One region of the Mucilaginibacter sabulilitoris genome, then DNA from elsewhere that is predicted to be linked to it. Evidence: riboswitches for the same ligand, from Rfam matches in the RefSeq annotation. Region 1 holds a riboswitch; each other region holds the start of a gene.
The links. Region 1 has a riboswitch for S-adenosylmethionine ahead of metH (methionine synthase). Riboswitches for the same ligand answer to the same signal wherever they lie in the genome.

Region 2: it holds a riboswitch for S-adenosylmethionine, as region 1 does, so the genes downstream of both, SNE25_RS18925 (TlpA family protein disulfide reductase) here and metH (methionine synthase) in region 1, are expected to answer to the same signal.
Region 3: it holds a riboswitch for S-adenosylmethionine, as region 1 does, so the genes downstream of both, SNE25_RS18495 (O-acetylhomoserine aminocarboxypropyltransferase/cysteine synthase family protein) here and metH (methionine synthase) in region 1, are expected to answer to the same signal.
Region 4: it holds a riboswitch for S-adenosylmethionine, as region 1 does, so the genes downstream of both, SNE25_RS25270 (transmembrane 220 family protein) here and metH (methionine synthase) in region 1, are expected to answer to the same signal.

What each region holds. Positions count from the first base shown of each region.
Region 1 covers NZ_CP139558.1:270,194-274,407, forward strand. Annotated here, with positions in the region: gene metH (methionine synthase) at 1-2,964, opposite strand, end outside; SAM riboswitch class I at 3,117-3,226, opposite strand; gene SNE25_RS01130 (Bax inhibitor-1/YccA family protein) at 3,362-4,093, opposite strand.
Region 2 covers NZ_CP139558.1:4,395,609-4,399,822, forward strand. Annotated here, with positions in the region: gene SNE25_RS18920 (GH92 family glycosyl hydrolase) at 1-919, opposite strand, end outside; SAM riboswitch class I at 1,196-1,303, shown strand; gene SNE25_RS18925 (TlpA family protein disulfide reductase) at 1,427-1,996, shown strand; gene SNE25_RS18930 (SusC/RagA family TonB-linked outer membrane protein) at 2,375-4,214, shown strand, end outside.
Region 3 covers NZ_CP139558.1:4,278,799-4,283,012, forward strand. Annotated here, with positions in the region: gene SNE25_RS18485 (hypothetical protein) at 1-52, opposite strand, end outside; gene SNE25_RS18490 (trans-sulfuration enzyme family protein) at 149-1,264, shown strand; SAM riboswitch class I at 1,555-1,665, shown strand; gene SNE25_RS18495 (O-acetylhomoserine aminocarboxypropyltransferase/cysteine synthase family protein) at 1,917-3,233, shown strand; gene SNE25_RS18500 (homoserine O-acetyltransferase family protein) at 3,396-4,214, shown strand, end outside.
Region 4 covers NZ_CP139558.1:5,922,704-5,926,917, reverse strand. Annotated here, with positions in the region: gene SNE25_RS25280 (hypothetical protein) at 1-133, shown strand, start outside; gene SNE25_RS25275 (bestrophin family protein) at 159-1,082, shown strand; gene SNE25_RS25270 (transmembrane 220 family protein) at 1,190-1,576, opposite strand; gene SNE25_RS25265 (hypothetical protein) at 1,560-1,733, shown strand; SAM riboswitch class I at 1,824-1,934, opposite strand; gene argH (argininosuccinate lyase) at 2,281-3,615, shown strand; gene SNE25_RS25255 (HAD domain-containing protein) at 3,712-4,176, shown strand; gene SNE25_RS25250 (YwbE family protein) at 4,173-4,214, shown strand, end outside.

The DNA.
Region 1 (4,214 bases):
TAACAGATCTTGAGCATCGTCAAAAAGCTTTTTGGCTTCGTCCCCAACAAACTTATCGGCAAATATTTTCGGATAGCTACCGCGCAGTTCCCAGGTATGGAAAAACGGTGTCCAGTCAATGTACGGCACCAACTCTTCCAGCGGATACGATTCAAATACCTTTGTACCGGTAAAGGCTGGTTTAGGAGCAACGTCACCATCCAGACTGATCTGGAAACGGCCTTTACGAGCTTCGTCGATGCTCACAAAGCGCTTATCTGATTTTTTATTCAGGTGTGCTTCGCGTGCTTTGGCATATTCATCTTTTATACCTTGTATATACCCGTCTCGGTTGTCCTTATTCATCAAACTGCTGCAAACCGTTACACTACGTGATGCATCAAGCACGTGTATGGCTGCGCCCGAATAATTTGGGGCAACTTTAACCGCTGCGTGGATACGTGATGTGGTAGCCCCACCAATAATAAGCGGAATGGTAAATCCTTCGCGCTCCATTTCTTTGGCAAAATGCACCATTTCATCAAGCGATGGGGTTATTAACCCACTAAGACCAATAATATCTACCTCTTGCTTCTTTGCTTCTTCTATGATCTTTTGCGCAGGTACCATTACCCCAAGGTCAATTACCTCAAAGTTATTACAGGCCAGCACCACACCTACTATATTTTTACCAATATCGTGCACATCACCCTTAACGGTGGCCATTAATACTTTACCGGCGTTAGCGCGGCTTCCGCTGGAATCTTCTCCGGCGTCAATAACCCTTTGTTTTTCAAGCTCTATAAATGGCAGCAGATAGGCCACGGCCTTTTTCATCACCCTGGCCGATTTTACAACCTGCGGCAAAAACATTTTGCCGGCGCCAAACAAATCACCTACGATGTTCATGCCATCCATTAATGGCCCTTCTATCACTTCAAGCGGTTTGCTGTAAGCCTGGCGCGCTTCTTCCACATCGTCATCAAGGTATTCAATAATACCTTTTACAAGAGCATGAGATAACCTTTCCTGTACCGTTCCTTTGCGCCATTCCTCATCACGCACTACCTCTTTGCCTTTACTTTTTATGGTATCGGCATATTCAACCAGGCGCTCGGTAGCATCGTCGCGGCGATTAAGCAGCACGTCCTCTACCAGCTCGAGCAGAGTTTTATCTATCTGCTCATACACCTCCAGCATACCGGCATTTACAATACCCATATCCATACCTGCTTTTATGGCATGATACAGGAAGGCAGAGTGCATAGCCTCGCGTACCACATTGTTACCCCTGAAGGAGAATGATATATTACTTACCCCACCGCTTACTTTGGCATGAGGCAGGTTTTGTTTTATCCAACGCGTTGCCTCAATAAAATCGACAGCATAGTTGTTATGCTCTTCAAGCCCGGTGGCTACGGTTAATATGTTAGGGTCAAAAATGATATCCTGTGACGGAAAACCTATTTCATTCACCAATATATTGTAAGAGCGCTCACAGATTTCTTTACGGCGTTCCAATGAATCGGCCTGGCCGGTTTCGTCAAACGCCATCACTACAGCAGCGGCACCGTAGCTTAATATTTTACGGGCATATTCTTTGAATTTTTCTTCGCCCTCTTTCAGGGAGATAGAGTTCACAATACCTTTGCCTTGTATACACTTTAAACCAGCCTCAATAACCGTCCATTTAGAGGAGTCGATCATGATAGGCAATTTGGCAATATCGGGCTCAGAAGCAACCAGGTTCAGGAATTTCACCATCACCGCTTCCGAATCGATCATGCCCTCGTCCATGTTAATATCTATCACCTGCGCGCCGCCTTCTACCTGTTGCAGGGCAACGGCAAGGGCTGCTTCGTAATCTTCGGCGAGTATCAATTTGGAAAACTTCGGCGATCCGGTAATGTTGGTACGCTCGCCCACATTCACAAAAATGCTTTCGGGTTTTATGGTAACCGCTTCCAGGCCGCTCAATCGCAAATCGGGTTCAATCTCCGGGATTCTTCTTGGCGGGTACTTAGCTGCTCTTTCGGCAATACATTTTATATGCTCGGGTGTGGTGCCGCAGCAGCCACCCACAATATTAACCAAACCGGCTTTTATAAAATCATCAACCTGGTGCGCAGTTTCGTGCGCGGTTTCATCGTACTGACCAAACTCATTAGGCAGGCCCGCGTTTGGATAGGCAGATATAAATACATCAGCTTTTTCAGACAATTCGGCCAGGTGAGGGCGCATTTCTTTGGCACCCAAAGCACAGTTTAAACCTACCGAAAGCAGGTTGGCATGGCGTATAGAGTTCCAAAACGCCTCTACTGTTTGGCCAGACAAGGTACGGCCCGAAGCATCAGTAATGGTACCCGAGATCATAATAGGTAGTTGCTTGCCCGACTCATCCGCATAACGGTGAATAGCAAACAAAGCCGCTTTAGCATTAAGCGTATCAAATATGGTTTCAACCAGTAACATATCAGACCCGCCGTCAACTAAACCCCTAACCTGGTCATAATAAGCATCGGCCAGATCATCAAACGTCACAGCACGGTATCCCGGGTCGTTTACATCGGGCGACAAAGACGCGGTACGGTTTGTCGGACCAACGGCTCCGGCTACAAAGCGCGGTTTATCGGGGTTCCGTTGCGTGTATTCATCGGCTACTTCACGTGCCAGACGTGCACCTTCAAAACTAAGCTCGTAGGCAAGCTCTTCCAGCTTATAATCGGCAAGCGAAATTATCTGGGTGCTAAAGGTATTGGTTTCAATAATGTCTGCGCCCGCGTCAAGATACTCAGCATGTATTGCCTTAATAATATCGGGGCGTGTAATATTGAGCAGGTCATTATTGCCCTGCAGATCGGTTGAATGATCTTTAAAACGCTCCCCGCGAAAATCGCGCTCGGTTAATTGGTACCGCTGTATCATGGTACCCATTGCCCCGTCAATTACCAGTATGCGTTTCTCTAATTCTTTTCTAATATCCATTGTTATCAGTTGCCTGTTTTCGGTGGCGTGTTGCGGGTATCCTCTAATAAACTAATGAACTGCAAACATGCAAATCACTGGCAACAGAAGCCTGGCAACACATAACAGAAAAAATATAGCTTATTCGAAAAGTCGGGTGTATGATTGACTTTCGCTTATCTGTCCCAACATTTTGTAGCTGTTGAGTAGAATGTAGCACCTTGTTAAGTACAGGTTGCTAAGACATCGCAGGGTCTAATCCCTCCGCCTTTCTCTATAAGCAATGCAAAGGTGCACAATAAAGCTTTAATATGCAATAGCCTGACCCTTTACAAAATGTGTATACAAAGTAAATTTATGTTAACCAAAAAAAGCTGCCTTTTCGGGGCAGCTTTTAATAATAGTTTCTTGCTTGTTATTATCTTCTTCTGCCAAATAAACGCAGTATCATCAGGAAAAGGTTGATGAAATCAAGGTATAAAGTTAAGCCACCCATCAATGCCATTTTTGAGGCAGATGCATCACCATATTCTAAACCTGCACCTATGCGTTTCAGTTTTTGCACATCATAAGCGGTAAGACCAACAAATACTGCTATACCCACATAACTAATGATATAATCTAACTGGCTGCTATGCATAAACATATTAACTACGGATGCTATGATAATACCAATAAGCCCCATCATCATGATAGAACCAAACTTAGTAAGATCTGTATTGGTAGTATAACCGGCAACCGCCATTACGCCAAAAACAGCAGAGGTGGTTATAAACACGCCTAAAACCGAGCCGGCTGTAAAAACCAAAAGTATGTAACTTAAGCTAACGCCCATTATCGCCGAAAACGCGACAAACAGGAACGCCAATACTCCGTACGACAGTTTGTTGAACCCAAAAGAGATGATTAACACAAACGCAAGCGGGGCAAACATTACAATAGTACCCAAGCCTGTGTTACGACCTGTAGCAGGATCAATAAGCATGTTAAGCAGGGCTTGGTTTTGTGCAAAGAGAAATGCGCAAAAAGCAGATAGCCCAAGAGCCACAAACATCCACACAAATACGTTGGCTATAAATTTGCGTGATGCGTCTTGTTCGTTTACTTGTATTACGTTTTTATAAACGTAGTCAGGATCTTTAATTTCCATTTGTATTAAAAATTTAATACTCAAATTTACGAATAAAAAGTGAATATAGCATGAAGGATTTGGGGGACTATGAGACTTTTGGGACTTTAGGACGAACGACAAAAGAATCTTTTGTCTCATA
Region 2 (4,214 bases), 3.4 Mb from region 1:
GGTTATACCTTGCCTGATCAATGCTGATGAAAGATGTAGCTACAACAACCTTAACCTCATCGTTCGCTTTTGTACGGAAGGAAATAAAAGCACCCATTCGCGTGCCGTATTGCTCATGGCTGCCTTTATTGATCACCTGCTTATCCCAGGTACCATATTTTTTAATCTGTTTATTAAATTTGATAACAAAATAACCTTTAAAATTCTTTAGTTCGGGCCCTAACTGTGCCGATTGCCGGTCGGGGTTATAGCCGGTTATTTCGTTATTCACGGTATCTACATAAACATAACCTTTCAGTTTTTTTATTCTTGCCGTGTAATCATTAGCCCAGTCTTTAAGTGCCGGGTTAAGGTTAATCCCCTGGATGATAATATGTGCCTGATCTGCCTTGGGGAAAGTAAACCTGAACATACCACAAGTATTGGCGCCGGCAATCTCGGCTTTAATTTTATCGGCACCTGTAGTTTTTAATTTAACTGAATAATAGTAAGGTTTGGAAACTTCATCTCTATGGTCAAATGACAGCACACGTTCTTTTGGCAAAACCCTGAGTTTGCCTACTTGCGGCATTACCGAAACATAACCGTAATCGCCCATCCAAACTGTGGGCTGGTGACTGGCAGTAAGCCCTATAACCGAGTTGTCTTCATATTGATAAACCATGTAACTCATTTTGTTTTCGCGGGTTTGGGCAACAAAGTTGGTCATGGCAAACGGTACGTTAACACAAGGCATAGTGCCGCCGCCGCCGTTGCCCTCCAACAAACCCTTGCCAAAACCTTTAATGGCTGTGCCTATAAGTGGGTTAACATAATCCACTTCATCCCGTGTTTGTTGAGCGCCCTTGGTTTGCGCAAAATTATTTCCACATAAAAAGGTCAGTAATCCTAACAGATAAATACTGCGTTTAAATTGCATAATCAGCAGAAGATATAATTGGTGAACGGTCTTAATACAAGATTAAGGGCAAATCTCTAATTTTTAAGATCATATTTATAAAAACATTTGATTTTTTTACTTAATCGTTTACATGCGTTTTAAGCTTATATATGCCATAAATGAGCAAACAAAACAGATCGGCTTATGCCATTTTATTGTCAAAACCGGAATTCTGTTTGGTAATTGATATAAATTCTATGGAATTAGTAGAATTATTTACATATTTGCATCTGAAATCGTTCTTTATTTCATTTTTGATTATCCAGAAAGACTGAGGGAAAGGCCCTGTGATGTCTTAGCAACCTGTACACATAGTTATAAAGGTGCTAATTCCTATCTGCAAAATTGCAGAACAGATAATGATATAACCACATATCCGCAAATGACGGTTTCTGCTATACCCTCCCTTTCTGTTTAATTGAATGCCAGTTAATATTTTTTTAATGATGAGTGTAATTATATAATTACCTGTCAAAAATAAATTCAATGAACAACAAACTTTTACTTATAATTTATTTATTCCTGATTACCAGCATTACCACGCAAGCCCAGACGGCTAATAGCAATAATCCGGCTTTAAATGATCGCGGTTACCTGGTTAAAACGGGTGAACAAGCTCCCAATGATTTTGAATTCGCATTAACAGATGGCACCAAAACATCGTTAAAACAACTGCGTGGTAAAGTGGTGATACTTCAGTTTACGGCCAGCTGGTGCAGTGTATGCCGCGAGGAAATGCCACACCTGCAAGCACAGGTATGGAACGCTTACAAAAACAAGGGCCTTGTACTTATTGGTGTTGACCGAGACGAACCACTTAAAAAAGTGCAGAAGTTTCAAAAGGACATGAAAATAACCTATAACGTGGCGCTTGACCCGGGTGCCAATATTTTTGGGCGCTTTGCCGATAAAAAAAGCGGGGTTACCCGAAACGTAGTGATTGACCGGGATGGCCGCATTGTATACCTCACCCGCCTGTACGATGAACAGGAATTTGCCTCTATGCTTAAAGTTATTGATAACCTTATAAATAATAAAAACGCGCGAGTAAATTAAAAAACAAAAAACGCCCGCTATAGCTTTGCTTTATAAAAACCAGCATTGCAAAAATCTTTATATAAACAACCAGTACATGAAAACACAAAGTACAATTTTTAAAACAACCTATTTAAACATCCGTAATTTTACAAAATCTACCACCTGTAATACTTCTGCCACATGCATGCAAACCATGCATTGTTGCTGTTAAAAAAAACTATGCTGTTAGGCTAATTGCAAGTTAGCCTTGTATAGTATTCAACAAGCAATTAAAACCTTTACAATTTTTAAAAGACAGTATCCAGAAGGTAGATATAATTGGTACTCCAACTATTAACTGATCGTCTTTTTTCATACTGTATCCGGGTAACATTAATCATTTCACGATCTATTACCATGTCAAAAAATTACAAATTATTATGGGCAATACTATTGCCTTTTATCCTCATCCAAACAGTTGCAGCGCAATCTGTTAAAATAAGCGGTGTGGTAACCGCCAAGTCCGATGGGTTACCGTTGCCGGGCGTAAGTGTTTCTATCAAAGGAACTACCAACGGAACACAAACCAACAGCGATGGTAAATTTACACTTAACGCCAAAGCGAACGATGTATTAAGAATAACTTACATTGGCTTCACTCCTAAAGAACTCCCCGTTACACAAAACCAAACTGATCTTCGAATAACCCTCGACGAGCTGGCCAACTCCTTAAATGAGGTGGTAATAACGGCGCTTAACATATCAAAAGATAAAAAGTCGTTGGGTTATGCTGTACAGGGATTGAAATCAAAAGACATATCTGAGGCCAAAGAAACAAACTTGGTAAATGCACTGAGCGGTAAAATAGCCGGTGTAAATGTAACCAGCAGCCAGGGCGATATGGGATCATCCCGAATCGTTATCCGCGGCGAAACCTCTGTATCTGGTAACAACCAGCCCCTGTTTGTTGTGGATGGCCTTCCTATTGATAATACCCAGCAGTTGGGCACGGCCGGATCAAGGGATTTCGCCAATCCTATATCTGATATCAATTCTGAAGATATAGAATCTATTTCGGTACTTAAAGGACCCAATGCCGCGGCGCTTTATGGTTCACGTGCTGCAGCCGGGGTAATACTAATCAAAACAAAAACAGGTAAAGGAATAAAAGGTATTGGTGTCACAATCAATTCAAATACATCTTTTTCAAATTTATTAGGCTTACCAAAATATCAAAATGAATACGGACAAGGTTCAAATGGCCAGTTTAGTTACGTTGACGGAAAAGGCGGCGGCATTAACGACGGTGTTGACGAAAGCTGGGGCCCGGCTTTGGACGGCCGACTTATTCCGCAGTTTAACTCAGGCGGAAAACCGGTACCCTTTATAGCCCACCCGGATAATGTGAGCAGTTTCTTTAAAACAGGTGTTACACTTAACAACGGTGTTTCGCTTGGCGGTTCAGGTGACAAATATGATTTTCGTTTGTCATATAATAATCTTCATCAAACTGGAGTAATTCCCAATACCTCTCAAGGCCGCAATTCGTTTTTGCTGAATGGTACCTATAAATTAACGTCTAAATTAACATTAACCGCCATTGCCAATTATGTTAAAGACGACGCCGATAATTTACCAGGTGCCGGTGGTAAACGCGCCACAAGCACCATGCTCCAATTTACCTGGTTTGGCCGCCAGGTTGATGTAAGCCAATTAAGAAATTACCGTGATGCTAATGGTAATAACATTAACTGGAATAACAGCTATTACAGCAACCCTTACTTTATGGCCTATGAAAATACGGTAGGTCAAACCCGTAACCGTTTTATAGGAAGCGCCGAACTGAATTATAAAATTATCGATGGTTTATCTGCAAACTTCCGTACCGGTACCGATTATTACAACGATCGCCGCAAAATCAAAGTGGCCTATGGTACCAATGGTACGCCATTTGGCTCTTACGAAGAAGATGCCTATGATTTTACCGAAACCAATACCGAGGGCAGGTTGCAATATACCAAGAAATTAAATGATGATTTCTCTATAGACGCGTTAATTGGCGGAAACATACGTGCAAGATCATTCGAAAACAACGATCAGAAAGCACCTAAATTAGCTGTGGCTGACTTATATACATTAAGCAACTCGCGTGATCCGCTTATATCATCAAATACCTATAATAAATCAAAAATATATAGCTATTTCGCCTCCGGACAAATAGGGTTCAGAAACTATGCTTTCTTAAACGTTACTGCGC
Region 3 (4,214 bases), 3.5 Mb from region 1:
AGCTGTTTAAGCATATTAAAACAATAATGACAGGAATATAAAAGGTTTTCATGATTCAGGCTTTTTTGGAATATTACGCAAAAAAATCCCCGCATGCTACACCTAATAAAAATAATCTTATTTAATTTGGCCGGATATCATATACAAAATGAAAACTGAAACTATAGCAATACACGCCGGAAATAAGAAGGATGAATCGTCGAAAGCTGTAATACAGCCAATTATATTATCAACCACCTTTGAACGTGGTATTGATGGTGATTTTCCAGGCGGGCATATCTACAGTCGTTCATCAAACCCTAACCGGGAATCGTTGGAGAATGTACTTGCCAAATTAGAAGGCGGCGCCGATGCTGCGTCTTTTTCTTCGGGCAATGCAGCAGGCATGTCAGTATTTCAGTCGTTGGCGCCGGGTACGCATGTTATAGCTCCCGATGATATGTATCATGGGTTACGTAACCAGCTTAAAAATTTGTTCGCTGATATTTTAACTTTTGATTTTATTGATGTTAACAACACCACAATACTACAGCAGCATATTAAGCCTGAAACCGGTTTAATATGGGTTGAAACCCCATCAAATCCGCTGCTTAAAATAACCGATATTAAAAAGATAGTGGCCATTGCCAAACCTAAAGGTATTAAAGTAGCTTGCGATAACACTTTTGCCACGCCCATTTGTCAGCAGCCCATTACTTTAGGTGCTGATCTGGTAATGCACTCAGCCACAAAATATTTTGGCGGTCACAGCGACCTAATGGGTGGCGCATTAATTACCGCCGAAAAAAATGAATGGTGGGCTAAGATACGCCAGGTACAGGAAATGGGTGGCGCTATCCCCTCTCCAACCGATTGCTATATGCTGGCCCGCAGCATCAAAACCCTGCCTTACCGGGTTAAGGGCCATGTGCATAATGCACAGTTGTTAGCGGAGTTTTTAGAAAAACATCCGGGAGTTGAAAAGGTAATGTATCCGGGGTTGCCGTCTCATCCACAGTACGCTATTGCCAAAGAGCAGATGCTGGCGTTTGGAGGAATGTTATCTTTTATTGTTAGAGGCGATGAAGAACACACCCGCACTGTAATAAATAAACTGCAACTATTTACCAGGGCCACAAGCCTTGGCGGAGTTGAAAGCCTGGTTGAGCACCGGGCAACTGTTGAGGGGCCTGATACCAAAACACCACGAAATTTGCTTAGGGTATCTGTGGGTTTAGAGCATATCGACGATTTGGTAGCTGATTTGGATCAGGCGTTGTCCTGAGGCGAAAGGTAAGATAAAAGGTTTTTAATGTCGACTATTGAATGCTGAATTTTGAATATCGAAATAGCATTTTCTTTTATTAATTCATCATTTGATATTCGGTGTTCGATGTTCAATATTGTTTAATTTTTCCCTTCATTATTCAAAATTTGATAGCCCTTTTACCCTTAACCCTTCGCCTTTAACCTAAATATAAAATTTAATTTGGTATTTTAATTAATATCCGCTTATCTTTGAAACATTATTTGGTAGTAATACCATGATCAATTCTCCGCAATAGTTCGGGTGTTGATTTATAAAGAAGCGGCGAGAGATCAGGCTCAGCGACCCGCTGGCAACCCTTCAATTTTGAAGAAGGTGCCAATTCCTGTCCCGGAAAATAACCCCGGGGAATATAAATTTATAACCATGAAAAGTTTAGTTAAAATTTCTACAAGCAACATTTCTGAAACCTCAAACGGTACTATACAAAATATTAGCTTCAATATTGGCTGTATTTGTATGTGTTGCTGCTGTTGATTGACCAAACGCGTTCAATCTTTTCAACTGCGAAAAGCACGTGTTTTAAAACCGGTACAGATCATTACCGGAATTGCCAAAGTCCATCAGATCATCAAAAAAATTTAATTAAACACCTTAAAAACGTACTATTATGTCTGCCAGCAATTTAAAATTCGAAACCTTACAATTACATGCCGGTCAGGAAGTTGATGCAACTACCGGCGCCCGGGCTGTTCCGCTTTATCAAACCACATCTTATGTATTTAATAATGCCGAGCATGGTGCCAACCTTTTCGCGCTAAAAGAATTTGGCAATATTTATACCCGCATCATGAACCCTACTACTGATGTTTTTGAAAAACGGATAGCGGCTTTAGAGGGTGGCGTTGCAGCATTGGCCACGGCTTCGGGTCAGGCATCGCAATTTCTGGCTTTAAATAATATAATGCAAGCTGGCGATAATTTTGTAACCTCTCCTTTTTTATATGGAGGTACTTATAATCAGTTTAAAGTTGCCTTTAAGCGTTTGGGTATTGAGGCTCGTTTTGCCAAAGATGATACTGCCGAAAGTCTGGAGACTTTAATTGACGATAAAACCAAAGCTATATTCCTGGAAACCGTAGGTAATCCAGGTTTCACTATTGCCGATTTTGATAAAGTGGGTGCTTTGGCAAAAAAGCACGATTTACCTTTAATAGTTGATAATACTTTCGGGGCAGCAGGATACCTGTTTCGCCCGCTTGATCATGGGGCACATATTGTTGTGCAGTCATCTACCAAATGGATAGGCGGTCATGGTACTACAATAGGCGGTGTAATTGTTGATGGTGGCAATTACAACTGGGCAAACGGCAAGTTTCCGCAATTTACAGAGCCATCAGAAGGCTATCACGGCCTTGTATTTTCTGATGTATTTGGTATTGGCGGGCCATTTGGCAATATTCAATTCATTATACGGGCCCGTGTAGAAGGGCTACGTGATTTTGGTCCGGCGCAAGCTCCGTTTAATTCATGGCTGAATATACAGGGCTTGGAAACACTTTCATTACGTGTACAGCGCCATGTTGATAATGCACTTGAGCTGGCTAAATGGCTGGAACAGCATCCGCAAGTGGTCTCGGTTAATTATCCTGGCCTGCCGTCATCTCCATACCATGTATTGGCCAAAAAATATTTAAAAAATGGTTTTGGTGGTGTATTGTCATTTGAAATTAAAGGCGATAAACAACAGGCAAGCAACTTTATCGACAGTTTACAATTAGTAAGTCACCTGGCTAATTTAGGTGATGCCAAAACATTGATCATTCAGCCATCGGCAACCACGCATCAGCAATTATCTGATGCCGAACAACTATCTGCCGGGGTTACGCCGGCAGGGTTACGCGTATCGGTAGGTATTGAACATATTGATGATATAAAAGCCGATTTTGAACAGGCTTTTGCCAAAATAAAGCAGCTTGCTGCATAGTTTAATATAGTTTTTTAAGTGAAATAGTAAAGTTATAACGGGATGCGATTGTTAGAAAGTAATAAGTATTAAGTGATGAGTATTGAGTTCGCTTTTTCAACTCAATACTCATCACTCACTACTCAAAACTACCAGTCGCTCCCGGGATAACAAAACAAAAGAATGAATACAGAGATATTTAAGTACACACAAACGTTTGAGTTCGAATCGGGCCAGGAAATACAGGATCTGGAAATTGGTTTTCATACTTATGGAAGGTTAAATAAAGAAAAGGATAATGTTGTATGGGTATGCCACGCACTTACCGCCAACGCCGATGTTTTTGACTGGTGGAAAGGTTTTGCCGGTACAGGTCACCTATTTAATCCTGAGGAACATTTTATTGTGTGTGCCAATATATTGGGGTCGCCTTATGGCACAACTAACCCGCTTAGTATTAATCCGGTAACCGGGCAACCATATTATCAGGCGTTTCCCCAATTTACAATAAGGGATATTGTTAAGGCACATCAATTACTGGCAGATCATTTACAGATAGATCATATACATATTTTGATAGGTGGTTCGCTTGGCGGGCAACAAGCTATTGAATGGGCTATTATAGAGCCCGAACGTATTAAAAATCTTATACTGATTGCGACCAACGCACGCCACTCACCATGGGGAATCGCGTTTAACGAATCTCAACGCCTGGCTATCAGTACCGATCGTACTTTTTATGCCAACACACCCGATGGAGGTCAAAAAGGACTTAAAGCGGCGCGAAGCATAGCCCTGCTCTCCTATCGCGGTTATAAAACCTATTCGGTAACCCAGCAGGAAGAAACTGATGGCAAAACAGATGATTACCGTGCGGCTACGTATCAAAACTATCAGGGGCAAAAACTGGTGAACAGGTTTAATGCTTATAGCTACTGGTACCTGACCAAAACCATGGATTCGCACAATGTGGGCCGTAACCGCAGCAGCGTTGAAAAAGCA
Region 4 (4,214 bases), 1.9 Mb from region 1:
GCTTTTTAAAAACAGTATAGACCCCGAAGTGCTGATAGCCAAAAGCGGTAAACGAACAATTTCAATAACCGAAACACCGGGCATCATGGCCAATATTGTTGCCGAAGAGGTAGAGTTAATTGAACAACAGTAATTAAAAATTTAATTATTAAAACGTTATGCTACTAAAAGAAAACATACCGGCTACCTATGTATTTGGCAAAATAAAAAAAGAGCTGATCATGGTGGCCATTTATTCATCGGTTATTTACTTTATACATCAGTATTATAACTTTAAGGAGGTATCTATCCCGTTAACGGTACCTACCATATTAGGCACTATTATTTCGCTGTTGCTGGCTTTCCGGTCAAACCAGGCGTATGACCGTTGGTGGGAAGCCCGTATTTTATGGGGCGCCATTGTGAACGACTGCCGTACATTCACCCGGCAGATATTAACCTTCGTTGAAGATGGAGAAGAGAAACGTGCACTTAAAGAACGCATGGTTAACCGGCAAATAGCCTGGTGTTACAGCCTTAGCCGCCATTTGCGCCGGCAAAATGGCAAACAAAACCTGGAGGCTTATTTAAGCAATGATGATATTGCAAATATTGAAAGGATGGATAACGCACCCGTAGCGCTAAACGAACTGCAGGGCCATGATCTGCGTACTTTATACAAACTGGGCTGGATAAACGAATACCAGCAGGTAGCTATGGATAATACCCTAACCGGTTTTATTAATTCCATGGGCGGTTGTGAGCGGATCAAGAACACCGTGTTTCCGGCTACATACAGCGTTTACATACACTGGCTGGTGTTGTTCTTTGTACTGCTGCTGCCTTTTAGTTTGATTGAGTTTTTTGGTATACTGCAGGTGCCGTTGGTAATTGCTATCTCATCGGCATTTTTCCTGATCGAAAAGATGGCTATCCACTTGCAGGATCCGTTTGAGAACATGCCTACCGATACGCCAACAACGGCCATTAGCCGTAAAATTGAGCAGGATCTGAAGCAAATGCTGAAAGATGAGCTGCCAGGGGTAAATGATGCTGTACCTGCTAAACAGCCCGTTGGTGCGGCCGTGTTCTATATTTTGTAATACATCGTCACCCCTGCTAATATGTTTCACCCCTGCCCTCTCTAAAAAGAGAGGGTTTTAAAAAGTAAAAGTCTTTCCCATTTGGGATAGACTTTTTTGTTATCGGGTTAATACGTTACCCGCTTTTTAAGCCTAAGGCTATATATCCAATTAATAGCCAGTACTGCTACGCATATCAGCAAACCAAAAAACTCGCGCACTTCTTCAATCCAGGGCTTTTCGGCCTTCATGCTTTCTACAAGGCTTTCGGCATGGTGATATTCAAACCAATCGATTAATCCGTTGCGGTCAAAAATTTTATATACAGCATAGGCCAAATAAATAAATATGCCAATGGCATAACCCACCGGATAAAACTTTTTGCGTGCCGCCATGTAGCAAAAAAAAGCGCTGTATAAATATATGGGTACCCAAATGTAAGGGTCAGGATCGTTGTATTGTAACGCCGCGAAAATAATAAACAGAACAACAAAAACGATGTTAAATATCTTCATACTGGTAGGGCAGGTGATTGTTTACTGGTTTAAAGTACCTGCCGGCAGCGATAAAAATATGGAATATAAAACACATCGGCAACATGATCGTGCAGTATGCTTATTCAGGAAACTAAAAGGGAAATATGATGTCGCGGGCAGATTCGAACTGCCGTAAAAGGTTTTGCAGACCTTAACCTATCCTCTCGGTCACGCGACTTAAAAAAACTATAAAATCACTTATAAAGACAGGCAGAGGTTAAGAATCTTTTTATCTCTCTCCATTACGCGGAGCAGGAATTAGCACCTTTTACATTATGCGGATGTACAGGTTGCTAAGACGTCTTTGGGCCTTTCCCTCAGTCTTTCTTGATAAGTTAAAATAAAGAACTATTTGTCTGTTGACACTGCAAATATAAAAACTATTTATATAATTCCTATAGAATTAGTAGGATAAATTTGAATAATTTATATCATGTTCATTTTGAGCTATAAAACTTTATAAAATTAAGGTGATAACAAACCTCATCCCACTTGCCGAAGTTTACTCTCAGTGTGATGCTATCAAGATATGCTGTTTATTACAAATATTAAAGATAACCAGGGAATATGCTCTGTTAGAGGCTGCCCATCACTCGAAAGGGGAATAACTTTAAGATGGGTGAGAATGGGAACTTTTGCGAATTAATGAGTAAAATTTTCTCATTAATACACATATTTGCACTATGAGCAAGCTATGGCAAAAAACAACCAATGTAAATGAACTGGTAGAGAACTTTACTGTTGGCCGCGACAGGGAATTTGATGAGCAAATGGCAGCTTTTGATGTGCTGGGTTCACTGGCTCATACCCGTATGCTGCAAAGCATAGGGCTGATGGACACCGCCGATCTTGACCTTGTTCAGCGCGAATTAAAAGCCATATACGCCGATATTGAAAAGGATGGTTTTACTATTGATGATGGGGTAGAGGACGTGCACTCGCAGGTAGAGCTGCTGCTCACCCAGCGCATTGGCGACGCCGGCAAAAAGATTCACAGCGGCCGCTCCCGTAATGACCAGGTGCTGGTTGACCTGAAACTGTTTTTCCGCCACCAGTTGCAACAGGTGGTTGAAGAAACTACAACGCTGTTTAACCAGCTTATTGAACTAAGCGAAAAGCATAAAGATGTTTTGCTGCCCGGCTATACCCATTTGCAGGTGGCCATGCCATCATCATTCGGCCTGTGGTTTGGCGCTTACGCCGAAAGCCTTGCAGATGACCTGGAACTGGTATTGGCTGCTTACCGTATCACTAATAAAAACCCATTGGGTTCGGCGGCGGGCTATGGGTCGTCATTCCCGTTAAACCGTACTTTAACTACCCAACTTCTTGGGTTCGACAGCTTAAACTATAATGTAGTATATGCCCAGATGGGCCGTGGTAAAACCGAAAGGATCATAGCTCAGGCACTATCATCCATTGCGGCTACGCTGGCCAAAATGGCTATGGATCAGGCACTGTACCTGAGCCAGAACTTTGCCTTTGTAAGCTATCCTGATACCTTAACCACCGGCAGCAGTATTATGCCGCACAAAAAGAACCCCGATGTTTGGGAAATTATGCGCGGTAAATGCAACCGTCTGCAGGCCCTACCTACAGATGTTACCATGATGACCACCAACCTGCCATCGGGTTATCACCGCGAGCTGCAACTGCTCAAAGAACTCTTATTTCCGGCCTTTACAGAACTTAAGAGCTGCCTGCACATGGCTACCTTTATGCTGCAGAACATCACCGTAAATACCGGTATATTGAACGATCCTAAATACGCCTACCTGTTTAGCGTAGAAGAAGTGAACCGCATGGTACTGAACGGCACGCCTTTCCGCGACGCGTACAAACAAATAGGCCTGGCCATTGAACAAGGCGACTTTAACCCCGATAAAACCGTAAACCACACCCACGAAGGCAGTATAGGTAACCTGGGCAACGGGCAAATTACCGCCTCATTTAATAAACTGCTGGCTAACTTTGATTTTAAAAAGGTGGAGCAAGCGATAATGGAACTGGTGAAGTAATTTCAAAAGTAAAATTGAAACAGGATTGCAAGTATACTGTCATCGAACGAGGTAAGATCTTATACATTCGAAATGACATGAAGTAACTGTTATAAAATGGTCATTCTGCTTGATATAGATGGTGTTTTAGTAACTGAGCCATCCTGGAAAAAGGTTGAGATTGGTTCCGATGGCTTTATGTTATTTAATAAACAATCAGCAGAGAATTTAGCCTTCATATTATCAGAAACTAACGCATCCGTGATATTGACAACTACTCACCGGATTAATTTTGGACTTGAAAAATGGATTGAAATTTTTACCTTAAGGGGAATAAATATTCGTACAATTTCTAAGCTTAATGATAAAAAGGCGCTTGCCGATATGTCTGACCGTGCAACGGAAATAAAAGAATGGATTGGAAAAAACGGAAATGAGGAAAATTATGTTATTGTTGACGACGATACATCAATAAATAATTTGCCATCATCTATAAAAAAAAGATGGGTTGTTATCAAACCATCTATAGGTATTGATGAAGAGGCGAAACACCAGATATTAGATATTTTATTAAACAAATGAACGGACAAAACAGAAGCGATATATATCCCGGGCTTGAA